3 regions of the Ensifer sp. GW821-FHT05G01 genome follow, and region 3 is predicted to be linked to each of the others. Evidence: riboswitches for the same ligand, from Rfam matches in the RefSeq annotation. Region 3 holds a riboswitch; each other region holds the start of a gene.
The links. Region 3 has a riboswitch for cobalamin ahead of nrdH (glutaredoxin-like protein NrdH). Riboswitches for the same ligand answer to the same signal wherever they lie in the genome.

Region 1 (4,982 bases), on a different contig from region 3:
CACCGCCTTGCGGTCGATCTGGGCGGACGGTGTCTTGTTGCCGGAAAAACCGATGCCCCTCGTTCTCTTGGCGAAGGCCGACAAAGGGGCCGGCGTATCCAGCTCTGCCCAGGCAGAGGCCACAATCGAAACCCAGCCGCTGCTCATTAGCCGCGCGGAAGCCGCCAGCGCTGCGGGCGAAGGCGTCGACATGATGGCGACCGGATCGATCGATTTCGGCCGTCATGATCGCGCGGTGCGGCTGGCTGCCGCCAGCCGCTGACGGGCCTACAGGCCCGTGCGTCTTTTCAAACACACGAACGTTGCTGTCGATCTCCCAATCGCTGCAGGGAGGAACCTCCCCGCAACCATTGCCCGCGATCAGGCCTCGATCTGCACGTCCCCGAGCGGGCGCGAGCAGCAGGCAAGGATATAGCCTTCGTCAATTTCGTCGTCGAGAATGCCGCCGTTGTGGTTCATCTCGACCTCGCCGGCGACTTTCATCACCCGGCAGGTGCCGCAGATGCCGCCTTCGCAGGCAGCCCCGATCCTGACGCCATTGGCGCGTGCCGCCTGCAGGATGGTCTGGCCGGGCTTGGCCTCGATCTCCTTGCCGCTCATGGTGAACACCACCTTGGCGACCTGCGCGTCAGCATCGGTTGCCACCCCTGCCCTGACTGCGATCTCCTCGGCGGCTGGTGCTGCGGCCGGCTGGAAGCTTTCCTCGTGATAGCGGCTCATGTCGAAGCCGGCGGCCGTCAACAGCTCGCGCACGCCGCGCATGAACGGCTCCGGACCGCAGCAGAATACGGTGCGTTCCAGGAAGTCGGGCGCAAGCAGCGGCAGCTTGGCGCCGTCGATGCGGCCGCGCAGGCCGTGCCAGCCGTGCCGGGCCTCATGCCCCTCGACCACAAAGCCGAGGTTCAGCCCCGACATCTGGCGCGCCAGCACTTCGAGCTCTGAGCGAAACAGAATATCATCCGGCCGGCGCGCGCAGGAAATGAAGGTGACGTCGGTCTCCGGAATGCAGTCTGCCATCCATCGCGTCATCGACATCATCGGCGTGACGCCGGAGCCTGCCGAGATGAACAGGTATTTTTCGCCGGGATGGCGCACGAAGCTGAAATCGCCGAGCGGGCCGAAGGCCTTCAGCCGCATGCCCGGCTTCAGGTGATCGAACATCCAGCGCGTGCCGATGCTGTCGGCCTGCGCCTTGACGGTGACGGCGATCGAAAGCGGCCGGGAAGGCGTCGACGACAGCGTGTACGTGCGCATCACCGGCTCGTCGTCGGTCACCGGCAGTTCGAGCGTGACGAACTGACCGGGCAGATAACGGAACCAGGCCGGCTTCTCGGGCCGGAAGGTAAAGGTCATCACATCCGCGGTCTCCATGACCGCGGATGTGCATTCGAGCATGTTCTGCCTGTCGATCCAGACATGGAGTTCATCGAAGTGATGGAACGAGGATGCCATCTGCATATCAGGCGACCCTAAAGAGCGGAGCAGCTTCGCCCTGGAGGCGCTGCTCCATGAACTTGCAGTACCATTCGACGAACTGCATCACACCGCCTTCGTGATCGGGCGAATAGGGCCCTGACTGGTAGGCCGGCGAGCGGATACCGAAAGCGTTTTCCTCGACGATCTGGCGATCCTGATCGTTGGTCTCGGTCCACACGTGCGTCAGTTCTTCCAGATTGTAGTCGACGCCCTCGACCGCATCCTTGTTGACCAGCCACTTGGTCGTAACCTGCGTCAGCTCAGGCCCGAGCGGCAAAACGCGGAAGGTGATCGCATGGTCGGCCAGCACATGGTTCCAGGTCGACGGATAATGGAACAGAAGCAGCGTACCGATATGCTTCTGACTGACATCCGCCGACAATTGCCGCCGCACGGCGCGGGCGCCGGACATGGTGTAACTCTCGGCGTCGTCGATCAACGGCATGCGCGCCGAGCGGAACTGGCCGGTCTCGGACATGCGGAACTCGCTCGGAAGCCCGGACGCTTCGCATTTTTCCCAATGGGCGGCGATGACAGGATCATCCTTGGCGCCTTGCACGCCGGTCGCCGTCGGGGCTTCCGGATAGGTCCGGCAAAGCTCGGGATGGTTGGCTGCGCAATGGTAGCACTCGCGGTTGTTTTCCCAGACGAGCTTCCAGTTGCCCTTCTCTATGATGGTGCTTTCGAAGGCGACCTTGGTTTCGCCAAGGCGGTGCGGCGCGAGATAGGGCGCGACCATGTCGCGGAACGGAGCGAAGTCCATCGGCTGTTCGGACAGGTTGATGAAGATGTAGCCACCGACCGTTTCGCAGTGGATCGGCTTCAGGCTGTGGGCGGCCTTGTCGAAATCCTCGCCCATCTGACGGGCAAAGAGCAACGTGCCGTCGAGCTCGTAGGTCCACTGATGGTAGGGACAGACGAGCTTGGCCGATGAGCCCTTGTGCTGCGAGCAGACGCGGGAACCGCGGTGACGGCAAGAATTGTGCAGCGCGCGGATCGTGCCCTGCCGGTCGCGGACGATGACGACGGGGTAATCGCCGACCTGAACGGTGAAATAGTTGCCGGCGCGCGGGACCTCGCAGTCGTGGCCGATGAACAGCCAGTCCTTGTACCAGATGCTCTCGAGATCCTGCCTGTAGTAGTCGGGGTCGATGTAGAAGGCCCGGTCGAGGCTGTAGCCGTCGCGTCGGCCCTTCAGCTTGCGGAGCATATCGCCCTTGATGTCCATGTCCTATCCTCGTTGGCCTTGTTTCGGAGAGGCAGGACTGGAACCCACGCAGGCGCAATGCCTGTGCGATGACGGCTCCGATCCGGCTGCCCGCCGCAACCCGTTACGGTCTATTCGTGTCAAGGCTGGTTTCCGGGCTCAGGAGCTATCCGCAAGGACCAGCCCGGCGCCTTCCCGGACGGAACCGTCCAGTGGCTTTTTGCCGAGGCTTTCGCTCCACCACCGTTGCGGGGGCAGCGCCGGGTTTTGACCGGCTTCCCAATTCTCCGTCTTCCCTAAGAGGCGGCACCTTGAGTAGGCATATCTAATCGCGGAAGCCGTCGTCGCAGCTGCCGATTAACGACATCCAATTCCAGAAAGACGACACAGTGCATCCCGTGTCTGAAACACCACAAGGCCGACTATTTGTCATTATAAACAATGAGATAGATCAAATATTGGGCAGTTGTCGCTTTTTCCGGCAAAGCCGGCGCGAAAGCGCGAAGCCTTCGCCATTTTGCGACATCCGTTGCGGCGTCGGCTCATCCATCCTGGCCGGCGCAATGAAATCTTCCATTAACCATAATGCATTAGCGTCGCCTGACGGAGAAACCGGCCGAACCGGCAAACAGCGCATTGAAGTCCATGGCAAAGCTCAAATACTACGACGCCGCAGCCGAGAAGCTGCCCACGATCGCTCCGAAGACAGCGGTCCATACCGAGTTCCTGCGCACCGGCCGCATCGAAAGGCGGCAATGGTCGCAGCGCGAACGGCGCTATCTCAGCTATGACGAGGTTGCCCAGCGCACCGGCCACAAGCTGACAACCGCCGGCGAAACGACGCACAAGCGGATGAACGGCTTCCACACCTCGATCCAGTTTCCCAAGATGATCTTCCACCGCACGCTCGCCGGTCGGCCGCATCTGGGCTATTGCCATGTGACGGCGGCGAGAACACATCTCGCCCAATCCAAGGACGTGACCTGGTCCTTCTACTTCGCCAACTTCTTCTGCGATCTCGGCGACGAAAAGCACTTCTTCGAGCGTATCCAGACCGGCTATTCCCGGATGTACTTCGCCGTCGCCATCGAACCCGACGCGCAGGAAGGTCAGATGACCATCAATCGCAGCGTCAGCGACAATGGCCTGCTCTTTCGCACCGACGACCCGAAGGTCGCGCTCAAGAACGTTCTGATGCTCGGTGCGCGCGACGAGGCGCTGCGGCGCATCATCCGCAGCCTCTGAACCACCGGCACGCTTCCCTTGAAGAAAATCGTTCTGTTTTCATCGTGGCTCCTTTAAGGAGACCTCGAAAGGGAAACGGAAGCGATATGGCCGAAATCATCGACACACGGACCGAGCCGGAACGCGCGATCGAGCGCGCCTGCGCTGTGCTTGCCGAAGGCGAGCCCGTCGCCATTCCCACAGAAACGGTCTACGGCCTGGCCGCCGATGCCACCAACCCGGATGCGATCAGCCGCATTTATGAGATGAAGGGGCGCCCGCGCTTCAACCCGCTGATATCGCACGTGTCCGACATGGCGATGGCTGAAGCCCATGTGATATTCGATCCGTTGTCGCGACGCCTGGCCGACGCCTTCTGGCCCGGCCCGCTGACGCTGATCCTGCCCCAACGCCCGACAAGCTCCGTGCATGCGCTCGCCTCGGCCGGCCTCAACACCCTGGGCATCCGCATGCCCGATGGCTTCTCCCGTCGGGTAATTGCCCGTTTCGGCCGCCCGCTCGCCGCACCGAGCGCCAATACGTCAGGCAAGATCAGCCCGACGAGCGCTGCCCATGTGGACGCCGATCTCGGCCCACGCCTCAAGCTCATTCTCGACGCCGGCTCGGCCGAGATCGGGCTTGAATCGACGATCATCAAGGTCGAGGACGGGGCTTTGCGCCTGCTGCGTCCGGGCGGTCTCGACGTCCTCGATATCGAAAATCTGACCGGCCTTGCCGTGTCGAGACCCGAAAGTGCCGGCGCGACAATCGAGGCTCCGGGCATGCTCGCCTCGCACTATGCGCCGGGCGCTGCAGTCCGACTCGACGCAGGCGACGTGCGCCCGGGAGAAGCCCTGATCCGCTTTGGCAACACAGTGCTCCCCGGCGAAGAGCATGCAGCGATCGTGCTCGATCTCAGCCCGGCAGGCAGCCTGCGCGAGGCAGCTGCCAATCTGTTCGACTATATGAAGAAAGCCGATGCCAGCGGCGCCGCGACCATTGCCTTCGCTCCCATCCCCCCGGAAGGTTTGGGCGAAGCGATCCTTGACCGGCTGCAGCGTGCGGCAGCCCCAAG
Region 2 (4,982 bases), on a different contig from region 3:
CCGAAGCGGGCGAGCGGCAGCGCGAAGGCGCCATCGAGGAAGAAGGGATCGTTTTCCGGCGCGCCCCAGCGACCGCAGACTTCATCCTGAATCTGTTTCGGAAGCGAATCAAAGAACGCGTTGTAATCCCTCAGTGAAATGACTTCACGGATTTCGCGGTCGCGGCTCGCCGCATTGGTCGGCCCGGCCATGAGATAGCGGATCAGCGCGTCGCCATCCTCCGGCACGCCGGACACGGGATAGCCCTCGCTCGCCATGGCGCGCAGCACTTCGACGGTGCCGGCCGGCGTATCGAGCCCGACGCCGTTACCGAGCCTGCCGTCGCGGTTGGGGTAGTTGGCCATGATGATGGCGATGCGGCGTTCAGCCGGCTTGGCGCGGCGAAGCCTTGCCCAGTTGACCGCGAGCCGTGCGGCAAACCGCACCCGGTCGGCAAGCGGCTCATGCCCCACGATATTGGCTTCCACCTTGGGATCATAGATCGAGGCCGCCTTGAAGGAGACGGCGCGCGCGAGGATGCGGCCATCGACCTCGGGCAAGGCGACGTTCATGGCAAGATCGCGCGCCATCAGCCCCTGCGGCGAGGTTGCCCATTGCGCCCGCGACGACCCCGAGAAGATCACCTGCAGCACCGGCGCGCCGGTCGATTCCAGCACGGTCGGCTGCCGGTCGGCGCCAGGGGACGAGACGGCAAAGCCGGTGGCGTTCATCACCACGTCAGGAGCGGCCTCGGAAAAAATCGATTGCAGCGTGCCGACCGAAACGGCATCCTTGAGACTGGAGACGAACAGCGGCAGCACGCGCATGCCCTCAGCGGCAAGCGCCTCGATCAGCGCTTCAACGGGCCGCGTCTCGCCGCTCTGCACCAGGGCGCGATAGAAGCAGATCCCGATGGTCGGGGGTTCGAATCCCTCCCCGGCGACCGTCCTTTCCCGGACACGGGTCTGCCATTCGCTGACGCCGATGACGCCCGCCCCCGGCCACCAGATACCAGCCTTCAAGAGCGGCTTTGCCGGCTGCGGCTTCTCGGCGCCAGAGATCAGCGCCTCGGCATAATCGAGAAACAGACCTGCATTGTCGGCGCCGCCCTCGGTGAAATAGGCCCAGAGACGCTGACGGTCGTCGGCTGCAACGGTCGAAAACGGCTCGAGCCCCGGATCCGGCTTGTCGTCGCCGGGCAGCACCGCGATCTGGAAGCGGTGGGTGACGGCGGCGGCATGCAATGCTTCCAGCACGTAACGGAAGTAGCTGGCGCCACCGAGCGGCCGGACCACGATGAGCCTGGCATGCCGCGCCGTGCGCTCGACGTAAGTGTCGACCGACATCGGGTGCATCAGGTTCATCAGGCTGGCGATGCGCAGGCTCGCTCCCTCGCCGCGCCGGCCATGGGCTGCGGCGATTGAGGAAAGCTCGGTGTCGGCGGCCGACAGGAAAAGCACGTCGGCCGGCGTTTGCCCCAGATCGATCGCTTCGTTGCCGTCGGCGATCGTTCCTTTCTGGGCGAGAAGCAGATGCATTGTTCTATCCGTTCAAGCCGTTCCAGGAAGGTTCGAAACGATCTTCCTGGAACGGCGTTGCTTCAAGGCGTCAGGCGAGCGCGGTGATGGCAGCGCGCACGGCTGCTTCGTCCATGTCGTGCAGGCCGATGACGACGAGGCGCGTTCCGCGCTTCTCGCCGGCAGCCCAGGCGCGGTCGTAATACTGGTCGATGCGGGCGCCGACAGCCTGGATCAAGAGGCGCATCGGCTTGCCGGGCACATCGGCAAAGCCCTTGAGGCGCAGCACGTCGTGCTCTGCGATCACGCCCTTGAGGCTGTCGATGAAGGCGGCCGGATCGGCAATTGCGCCAAGCTCGACGACGAAGCTGTCGAACTCGTCGTGAGAGTGCTCCTCGCCGGCTTCATGCTCCATCTCGTGGTGAGACTTGCGGTTGGCGATATCGCTTTCCGTGCCGACGCCGAGGCCGAGCAGGATGGCTGCCGCCACTTCGCCGTTCTTGGCTTCGATCATCGTTGGCTTGCGGCTGGTGCGCGAAGCCACCTCGTCGCGCACGGCCTTCAGGCCGGACGCGTCGATCAGGTCTGTCTTGTTGAGCACGATCAGGTCGGCAGCCGTCAATTGGTCCTCGAACAGTTCCTCGATCGGGCTTTCGTGGTCGAGATTGTCGTCCTCGACGCGCAGCGCATCGACCTTGTCGTGGTCGTCGGCAAAACGGCCAGCGGCAACGGCAGCGCTATCGACCACAGTGACGACGCCGTCGACAGTCACTTCGCTGCGGATATCCGGCCAGTTGAAGGCGGCGATCAGCGGCTGCGGCAGCGCCAGACCCGACGTTTCGATGATGATGTGGTCAGGACGGTTTTCGCGCTCGAGCAGCTTTGTCATGGTCGGGATGAAATCATCGGCAACCGTGCAGCAGATGCAGCCATTGGTGAGCTCGATGATGTCGTCTTCCGAGCAGGCTTCCGCGCCGCAGCCCTTCAGGACGTCGCCGTCGACGCCGAGATCGCCGAACTCGTTGATGATCAGCGCGATGCGCTTGCCGTCGGCATTCTGCAGCAGGTTGCGGATCATCGTCGTCTTGCCGGCACCGAGGAAGCCGGTGATGACGGTCGCCGGGATCTTGCCCTGGTTGGCTCTCGCAGTGGTCATGGATCAACCCTTCATTTTCAGCGGCAATCCGGCCGCGACAAAGTAAACTTCCGCGGATTTCTCCGCAACGATCTGGTGAAGCCGGCCGGCATGGTCGCGGAAGTCGCGGGCCATGCGGTTCTCGGGCACGATGCCGAGGCCGACTTCGTTGGACACAAGGATCAGGCGCGCCCGCGCCTCGGGCAGAAAGGCGGCAAGGGCAGCGAACTCCGCCGCCATGTCGCGTCCTTCCATCATCAGGTTGGTGACCCACAGCGTCAGGCAGTCGACGAGCACCACGCGCTTTTCGTCGTCGATGCGTGTCAGCAGCGAGACGAGATCGAGCGGCTCCTCATGCGTCGTCCAGCCTTCGCCGCGCCTTTCTTTGTGATGGTCGATGCGCTCGCGCATCTCGTCGTCCCAGGCCCGGCCGGTTGCGACATAGTGCATGGAGAGCCCGGAGGCTTCGACGAGCCTTTCGGAAAAGCCGGATTTGCCGGAACGGGCACCGCCGAGGACCAGAACCGGCCCGGCATGGGAATAGCTCATGTGCGTTGCGGCCTCACGTGCTCGGTCGCGAGTTCGAGCGGCAACAGCATCTCACCGCGCCAAAGGCGCGTTCGGAAAATGGTCGATAAGCCAAGACAACCTCCGTGATGGCGTGGGAAGCGGGCTTCCCTTCGGGCGGAATGCCCCTGTCGGACGGCAGGTCTCCTGGCTCACGGCGTCACGAGCCCAAAACATCGCTTCGCGTGGTGACACGAAAAACAACGCAAGGGCCCGAACGGCCCGCCTCACCTTCCCGGCGTTTTTATGTTTCGTGAAAGGCGGACGATTCGTAGAAGAAGAGGCGTCCAACCCGGCTGATCACGAAGCCACGCCAGTGGCTTTTCCGGCTGAACTCCGAACCGCCTTCGATTGCCCATGCAATCCAGAGGTAGCCGGTCTTCAGCCCGATGGCGAACCCTGACCGTTCTACAGTCGCGGGGTCGGCTGCGATAAGGATGCCCGATTTGGGTCCATCCGTCACATTCCCAATTATTCCCCCGCATCGCCACGATCCGGGGAAACCATCCAACGTCAGATGATTAGGAAGCGGGCGGTGCAAAGTCAATCGACGCGTGCGACACCTCCCCGGCCGAATTGCGTCGCGCGACGATTTGCCGAACGCGAAGTACCCCGGGGCCGCAAGTCGTCGTCACACGGCATAAGCGCTGCACCACGGCGGCGAACTTCATTTTAGCGATTGCAGATAATGCGATAAACTAGCCCAACAAGAGGCTTCGTTGATCCGGTAGGCAAATGGAACGCAGGCTCGCCGCCGTGATGATTGCCGACGTTTCCGGCTATGGACTGCTCACCCAAGCCGACGAGGAGGGTACATGCGCGCGATTTCAGGCCGATCTGCACGACCTGTTCGAACAACGGATCGCCGCGCACCGTGGACGGCTGATCAAGACCATGGGCGACGGGTTGCTGGTCGAGTTCCACAGTGTCGTCGAAGCGGTCCGTTGCGCGGTGGAGGTTCAGCGCGCGAAATCCGATAGCCGCGGCTCCGAAGAGGGGCGGCTGGAATTTCGCATCGGCATCAATCTTGGCGATGTCATCGTTGAAGGCGACGACATTCAAGGCGATGGCGTGATCATTGCCGAGCGCCTGCAGAGCCTCGCTGAACCGGGTGGGATCGTCATTTCCGGCACCGCCTACGATCAGGTCGAGAAACACCTCGATGTCCGTTTCGTCTCTATCGGCGAACAACGCCTGAAGCATATCGAAAAGCCGGTTCGGGCTTATCGCCTGGCGCTGAACGAAGCCCACGCGGGCAGCGCGAAAGCCGCAACGCGCCGCATGACGCGCTGGCCGGCACTTGCTACATCCGCGGTCGTGCTTGTGGCGGCGAGCGGCGTCGCCTGGTGGCAGCCGTGGGAGCCACCCGTGGAAACGCCCCAAGTCCGACTATCGAACCTGAGTGTTCCAGACAAACCGTCGATCGCGGTGCTTCCGTTTGCCAATGTGAGCGACGATCCGAGGCAGGAGTATTTCGCCGATGGCATGACCGATGGGCTCGTCACCGAGCTCGCCCAGGTCTCCGGCCTGTTCGTGATCGCGCGCAACTCGACCTTCACCTACAAGAACAAGGCGGTGACACCCAGGCAGGTGTCCAAAGAACTCGGCGTCAGATACGTGCTTGAAGGCAGTGTGCAGCGTGCCGGAGAGCAACTGCGGATCAATGCCCAGCTCGTCGATAGTCTCAGCGGCGGCCACGTCTGGGCCGGAAAGTTCGACGGTTCACTGTCCGATGTCTTTGCGCTGCAGGACGAAGTGATGCGGGGCATTGCCGACGCGCTGGC
Region 3 (4,982 bases):
TTTCGAGTTCTCGAAGCCCTTGAAGCTCGTGCCGCGTTCGACCGCAATGCGGTTTGAGGCGCGGATGGCGTGGTAAGTCACGGTGTAGAAGTAGATGTTGGTGAAATCGATGCCTTCATCCGAGCCGTAATAGACGCGTTCGCGGGCGAGATAACCGTGCAGGTTCATCTGGCCGAGACCGATCGCATGGCTGTCGTCGTTGCCTTTCTCGACGGAGGGCACCGAAGAGATGTGGCTCATGTCCGACACCGCCGTCAGTGCCCGGATCGAAGTCTCGATCGTCTTGCCGAAATCCGTGCTGTCCATCGCGGCTGCGATGTTCAGCGAGCCGAGGTTGCAGGAAATGTCCTTGCCCATGTGCTTGTAGGACAGGTCGTCGTTGTATTCGCTGGCTTCGCTGACCTGCAGAATTTCCGAGCACAGGTTGCTCATGGTGATGCGGCCGGCGATCGGGTTGGCGCGGTTCACCGTGTCTTCGAACATGATGTAGGGGTAGCCGCTTTCGAACTGGATTTCCGCCAGAACCTGGAAGAACTCGCGCGCCTTGATCTTCTTCTTGCGGATCCGGCTGTCGGCGACCATTTCCCGGTATTTTTCCGTGACCGAGATATCGGTGAAGGCAACGCCGTAGACGCGCTCCACGTCATAGGGCGAGAACAGGTACATGTCCTCGTTGTTCTTGGCGAGTTCGAAGGTGATGTCTGGAACGACGACCCCGAGCGACAGCGTCTTGATGCGGATCTTCTCGTCGGCGTTTTCGCGCTTGGTGTCGAGGAAGCGCATGATATCCGGGTGGTGGGCGTTGAGGTAGACCGCACCTGCGCCCTGGCGGGCTCCGAGCTGGTTGGCATAGGAGAATGAATCCTCCAGCAGCTTCATCACGGGAATAATGCCCGAGGACTGGTTTTCGATCTGCTTGATCGGCGCACCGGCCTCGCGGATGTTGGTGAGCGAGAGCGCAACGCCGCCGCCGCGTTTCGACAGCTGCAGCGCAGAATTGATGCCGCGCGCGATGCTCTCCATGTTGTCCTCGACCCTGAGCAGAAAGCAGGAGACGAGCTCGCCGCGCTGCTTTTTGCCGGCGTTGAGGAAGGTTGGCGTCGCCGGCTGGAAACGGCCGGAGATGATCTCGTCGACCATGCCGCGCGCCAGCGTCTCGTCGCCGCGCGCCAGCGTCAGCGCCACCATGCAGACGCGATCCTCGTAGCGCTCGAGGTAGCGCTTTCCGTCGAAGGTCTTCAGCGTGTAGCTGGTGTAATACTTGAACGCTCCGAGGAAGGTCGGGAAGCGGAACTTCTTGTCATAGGCGTGGTCGAACAGATCGCGCACGAAATTGAACGAATACTGGTCGAGAACCTCCTGCTCGTAATAGCCCTCGGTCACCAGGTAATCGAGCTTTTCGCGCAGGTTATGGAAGAACACGGTGTTCTGGTTGACGTGCTGCAGGAAGTACTGCTTGGCCGCCAGCCGGTCCTTGTCGAGCTGGATCCGGCCGTCCTCGTCATAGAGGTTCAGCATCGCGTTCAGCGCGTGGTAATCGAGCGCCGCTTCCGTCGCCTTCAAAGGGCGTTCGAGTGTTGAGACGTCCAAAATCGTTCCATCCCGTTTTTGACATTGGCGACGTCCTCGTCGGTGCCCAGAAGCTCGAACCGGTAGAGATAGGGCACCTGGCACTTGGCCGAGATCACGTCGCCGGCGATCCCGTAGGTCGCGCCGAAATTGCTGTTGCCCGCGGCAATCACGCCGCGGATGTGGGAGCGGTTGTCCGCATCGTTCAGGAAGCGGATCACCTGTTTGGGCACGGCGCCTCGGCCGTCGTCGCCGCAATAGGTCGGCACGACCAGCACATAGGGTTCCTTGATCTCAAGCGGCCCGTCGGCCGGACTGACGGGAATGCGGACGGCACGCAGGCCGAGCTTGCCCACGAAGCGATGGGTGTTTTCCGAGCGGGTGGAAAAATAGACGATCAGGCCCATCGCGCCGCACCTCTCTTTAGGAGAGGGCGCTGATCTTGTCGGGGCGGAAGCCTGCCCAATGTTCCGGACCGGCAACGACGACGGGAAGCTGCATGTAGCCGAGGCCCTTGACCGTCTGCAGCGCGTCCTCGTCGATCGAGATGTCGATCACCTCGTAGTTGACGCCCTTGCGGTCGAGCGCGCGGTAGGTGGCGGTGCATTGGACGCAGGCGGGCTTGCTATAGACGGTGACGTTCATTTCTTCCTCGTTGGGTCGGCTGGATCTGGGCATGAAAAGGCATGCGGGCGCGCGAACACGCTCCGGCGAAAGGGCAGGGCTGGCAGGATGACGGCTTGCTCTGGCCGAAACGACCGAGCGCACCTCTTCATCAGATGCGCGGGTTCCCGCGCCTCTTCATTGGCGAGTAGTAGGAATTCGATGACGCGGACATGACTTCACCCCGAAGTTGAAGACGGCGCTTCCGGGGAGACGTCGAGACGAACAGGCAGGTTTCATCCTGCCGCAAGCACACCTCTGACCTCTCCGGACACCCCGCCCGTGGACGTTTATCGATCGAGGCAGGTCTCCTGGCTCACGGGTCGGTGCTTCTGCCCGGACCTTCCCGAAGCCTCATGCTTCAGTGGCCGAATGCTGGACAGTTGCTCGCCGTTTACAGTTGCGGGGGCAGCCACGGCTTAGCCAGGCGAAATCGCCACAGCGCACCGTATTCCCATCTTCGCTCCCAATCCTTGCGAATCGGAAGAACCTCGAACACTAGATATAGTATATGGTCGGGAAATCGCGTCAATAGGTTCGATGGTGCCGATGCCCGCGGGAACGGACAATATTTTCCCGGGTGTGGATAACGGGGAGTAAATGCGCGGTTCCAACAAAGCCTGTGGATGAAGAGCCGTCGTTGACGGCTCCCCGCGTCGAACGCGTCAGGCCGCGAAGACTTGCACCGGGCGGTTGTCGCGGTCGACGGCCACCATGATGAAGACGCCGCGGGCCGTCAGCGTCCGTTTTGTGCCCACCAGATCTTCCGACCACAACTCGACCTCGACCGTTGTCGAGCTCCGCCCGGTTTTCGCGATCCGGGCAACGAGCTCGATGATCGAGCCGACCGTAATGCGGTGCTTGAAATCGATGCGCTGGCAGGAAGCGAGCACCGTCGTCTTGCGGCTTGCCCGCGTCGCTGCGACGAAGGCGGCCTTGGTCATATGCGCCAGCGCGTCGCCGCCGAACATGGCGCCGGAGCTGTTGGCCTGATCGGGGAAGACGATATCGACCATACGCAGGGCATCGCCTTCTGTCTGCTCGCTCGCGGCGCCGTCGAGCGGGGGCAGCGACCATCCGGCGTCCTTGACTTCCGGCATCGCCACCATGGTGAACTGGCCGCGGGTGCACAGATCGTTGGTGCCGGCCGTCAGGTCCTCGGCGATCATGTCGACTTCGACCAACATCGACCTCCGCCCCACCTTCATCGGGCGACCGGTGAAGCTGACGATGTGGCCGATGCGGGCGGGCGCGCGGAAATCGACGCGGTCGCAGGAGGCGGTGACGAAGGGAACGCGGCCATGGCGGCTGGCGACGATGAAGGCGATCCGGTCCATCAGCGCCAGGCCCGCGCCGCCGAAGAGCGTGCCGTGATGATTGGTGTCGCCGGGAAAGACGATGTCGATCAAGGTGGCAGGCGCCGGGGTTTCCCCCGGCGCCATTTCGATGTTGCTGTCGCCCGTCATGCGCTTGCGGCCTCCCGCCGGCCGGCAGCAAAGGATTGCCGCAGCGCCTGCGCCGCCTCAACCATGTTGACGAGGGCCGGGCGCACTTCCTCCCACTGCCTCGTTTTCAGGCCGCAATCCGGGTTGACCCAGATCTGCGACGGCGTCAGCCCGTCAGTTGCCTTTTCGATCAGATGCACCATCTCGTCGACCGTGGGCACCCGCGGCGAGTGGATGTCGTAGACGCCCGGGCCGATCTCGTTCGGGTAAGACTGATCGGTAAAGGCGCCGAGCAGTTCCATCTTCGAGCGCGAGGTTTCGATGGAGATGACGTCGGCATCCATCGCCGCGATTGCCGCCATGATGTCGTTGAACTCCGAGTAGCACATGTGGGTGTGGATCTGGGTTTCATCACCGACACAGGAGGCGCTGATGCGGAAGCATTCGACCGCCCAGTCGAGATAGGCCTTTCGATCGGCCTGTCTCAGTGGAAGGCCCTCGCGCAGCGCCGGTTCGTCGATCTGGATCACGGCGATACCGGCCGCTTCCAGGTCCGTCACCTCATCGCGCAGCGCCAGCGCGATCTGCCGGCACACGATCGACCGGGGCAGGTCGTCGCGCACGAACGACCATTGCAGCATCGTCACCGGTCCGGTGAGCATGCCCTTCATCGGCCTTGACGTCAGCGACTGCGCATAGGTTGCCCAATCCACCGTCATCGGGTTCGGCCGCGAGACATCGCCGAAGATGATCGGTGGGCGCACATAACGCGAACCGTAGCTCTGCACCCAGCCGCTCTGCGTGAAGGCATAGCCGGAAAGCTGTTCGCCGAAGTACTGCACCATGTCGTTACGCTCGAACTCGCCATGCACCAGCACCTCAATGCCGATTTCCTCCTGCCAGCGCACGGCCTTCTCCGTCTCCTGGCGCAGGTAAGCAAGGTAGTCGACATAGCTGAGTTCGCCCTTGGCATGCAGCGATCGCGCCTGGCGCACCTCCGGCGTCTGCGGGAAGGAGCCGATGGTCGTTGTCGGGAAGAGCGGCAGGGCCAGCCTGTCTTCCTGCAGCCGACGGCGCGTCGCAAAGCCCGACTGGCGACGGCTGTCGGCTGCCGTCAGGTTCTTCAGGCGTCCGGCGACCAGCGGGTCATGGACCTTCAGCGAGGTGAGCCGCGCTTCGGCGGCCGCGATCGATTTTGCAAAGACCTGTTCGGGATTGGCCAGGCCAGGCTCGAAGGCGCGGGCAAGCAGGCTGAGTTCGTCCAGTTTCTGCAGGGCGAAGGCAAGCCAGGAGACGAGCTCCGGA

Region 1: another riboswitch for cobalamin. It lies ahead of AC07UR_RS04350 (aromatic ring-hydroxylating oxygenase subunit alpha); the one in region 3 lies ahead of nrdH (glutaredoxin-like protein NrdH).
Region 2: another riboswitch for cobalamin. It lies ahead of cobU (bifunctional adenosylcobinamide kinase/adenosylcobinamide-phosphate guanylyltransferase); the one in region 3 lies ahead of nrdH (glutaredoxin-like protein NrdH).

What each region holds. Positions count from the first base shown of each region.
Region 1 covers NZ_JBWKSC010000001.1:902,104-907,085, reverse strand. The annotation lists gene AC07UR_RS04360 (glycoside hydrolase family 25 protein) at 1-262, shown strand, start outside; gene AC07UR_RS04355 (FAD-binding oxidoreductase) at 361-1,458, opposite strand; gene AC07UR_RS04350 (aromatic ring-hydroxylating oxygenase subunit alpha) at 1,460-2,704, opposite strand; cobalamin riboswitch at 2,811-3,012, opposite strand; gene AC07UR_RS04345 (DUF6656 family protein) at 3,329-3,928, shown strand; gene AC07UR_RS04340 (L-threonylcarbamoyladenylate synthase) at 4,015-4,982, shown strand, end outside.
Region 2 covers NZ_JBWKSC010000003.1:360,033-365,014, forward strand. The annotation lists gene cobN (cobaltochelatase subunit CobN) at 1-1,517, opposite strand, end outside; gene cobW (cobalamin biosynthesis protein CobW) at 1,588-2,652, opposite strand; gene cobU (bifunctional adenosylcobinamide kinase/adenosylcobinamide-phosphate guanylyltransferase) at 2,656-3,180, opposite strand; cobalamin riboswitch at 3,554-3,721, opposite strand; gene AC07UR_RS10490 (adenylate/guanylate cyclase domain-containing protein) at 3,934-4,982, shown strand, end outside.
Region 3 covers NZ_JBWKSC010000002.1:294,771-299,752, forward strand. The annotation lists gene nrdE (class 1b ribonucleoside-diphosphate reductase subunit alpha) at 1-1,590, opposite strand, end outside; gene nrdI (class Ib ribonucleoside-diphosphate reductase assembly flavoprotein NrdI) at 1,560-1,976, opposite strand; gene nrdH (glutaredoxin-like protein NrdH) at 1,993-2,214, opposite strand; cobalamin riboswitch at 2,517-2,741, opposite strand; gene AC07UR_RS07195 (acyl-CoA thioesterase) at 2,898-3,698, opposite strand; gene metE (5-methyltetrahydropteroyltriglutamate--homocysteine S-methyltransferase) at 3,695-4,982, opposite strand, start outside.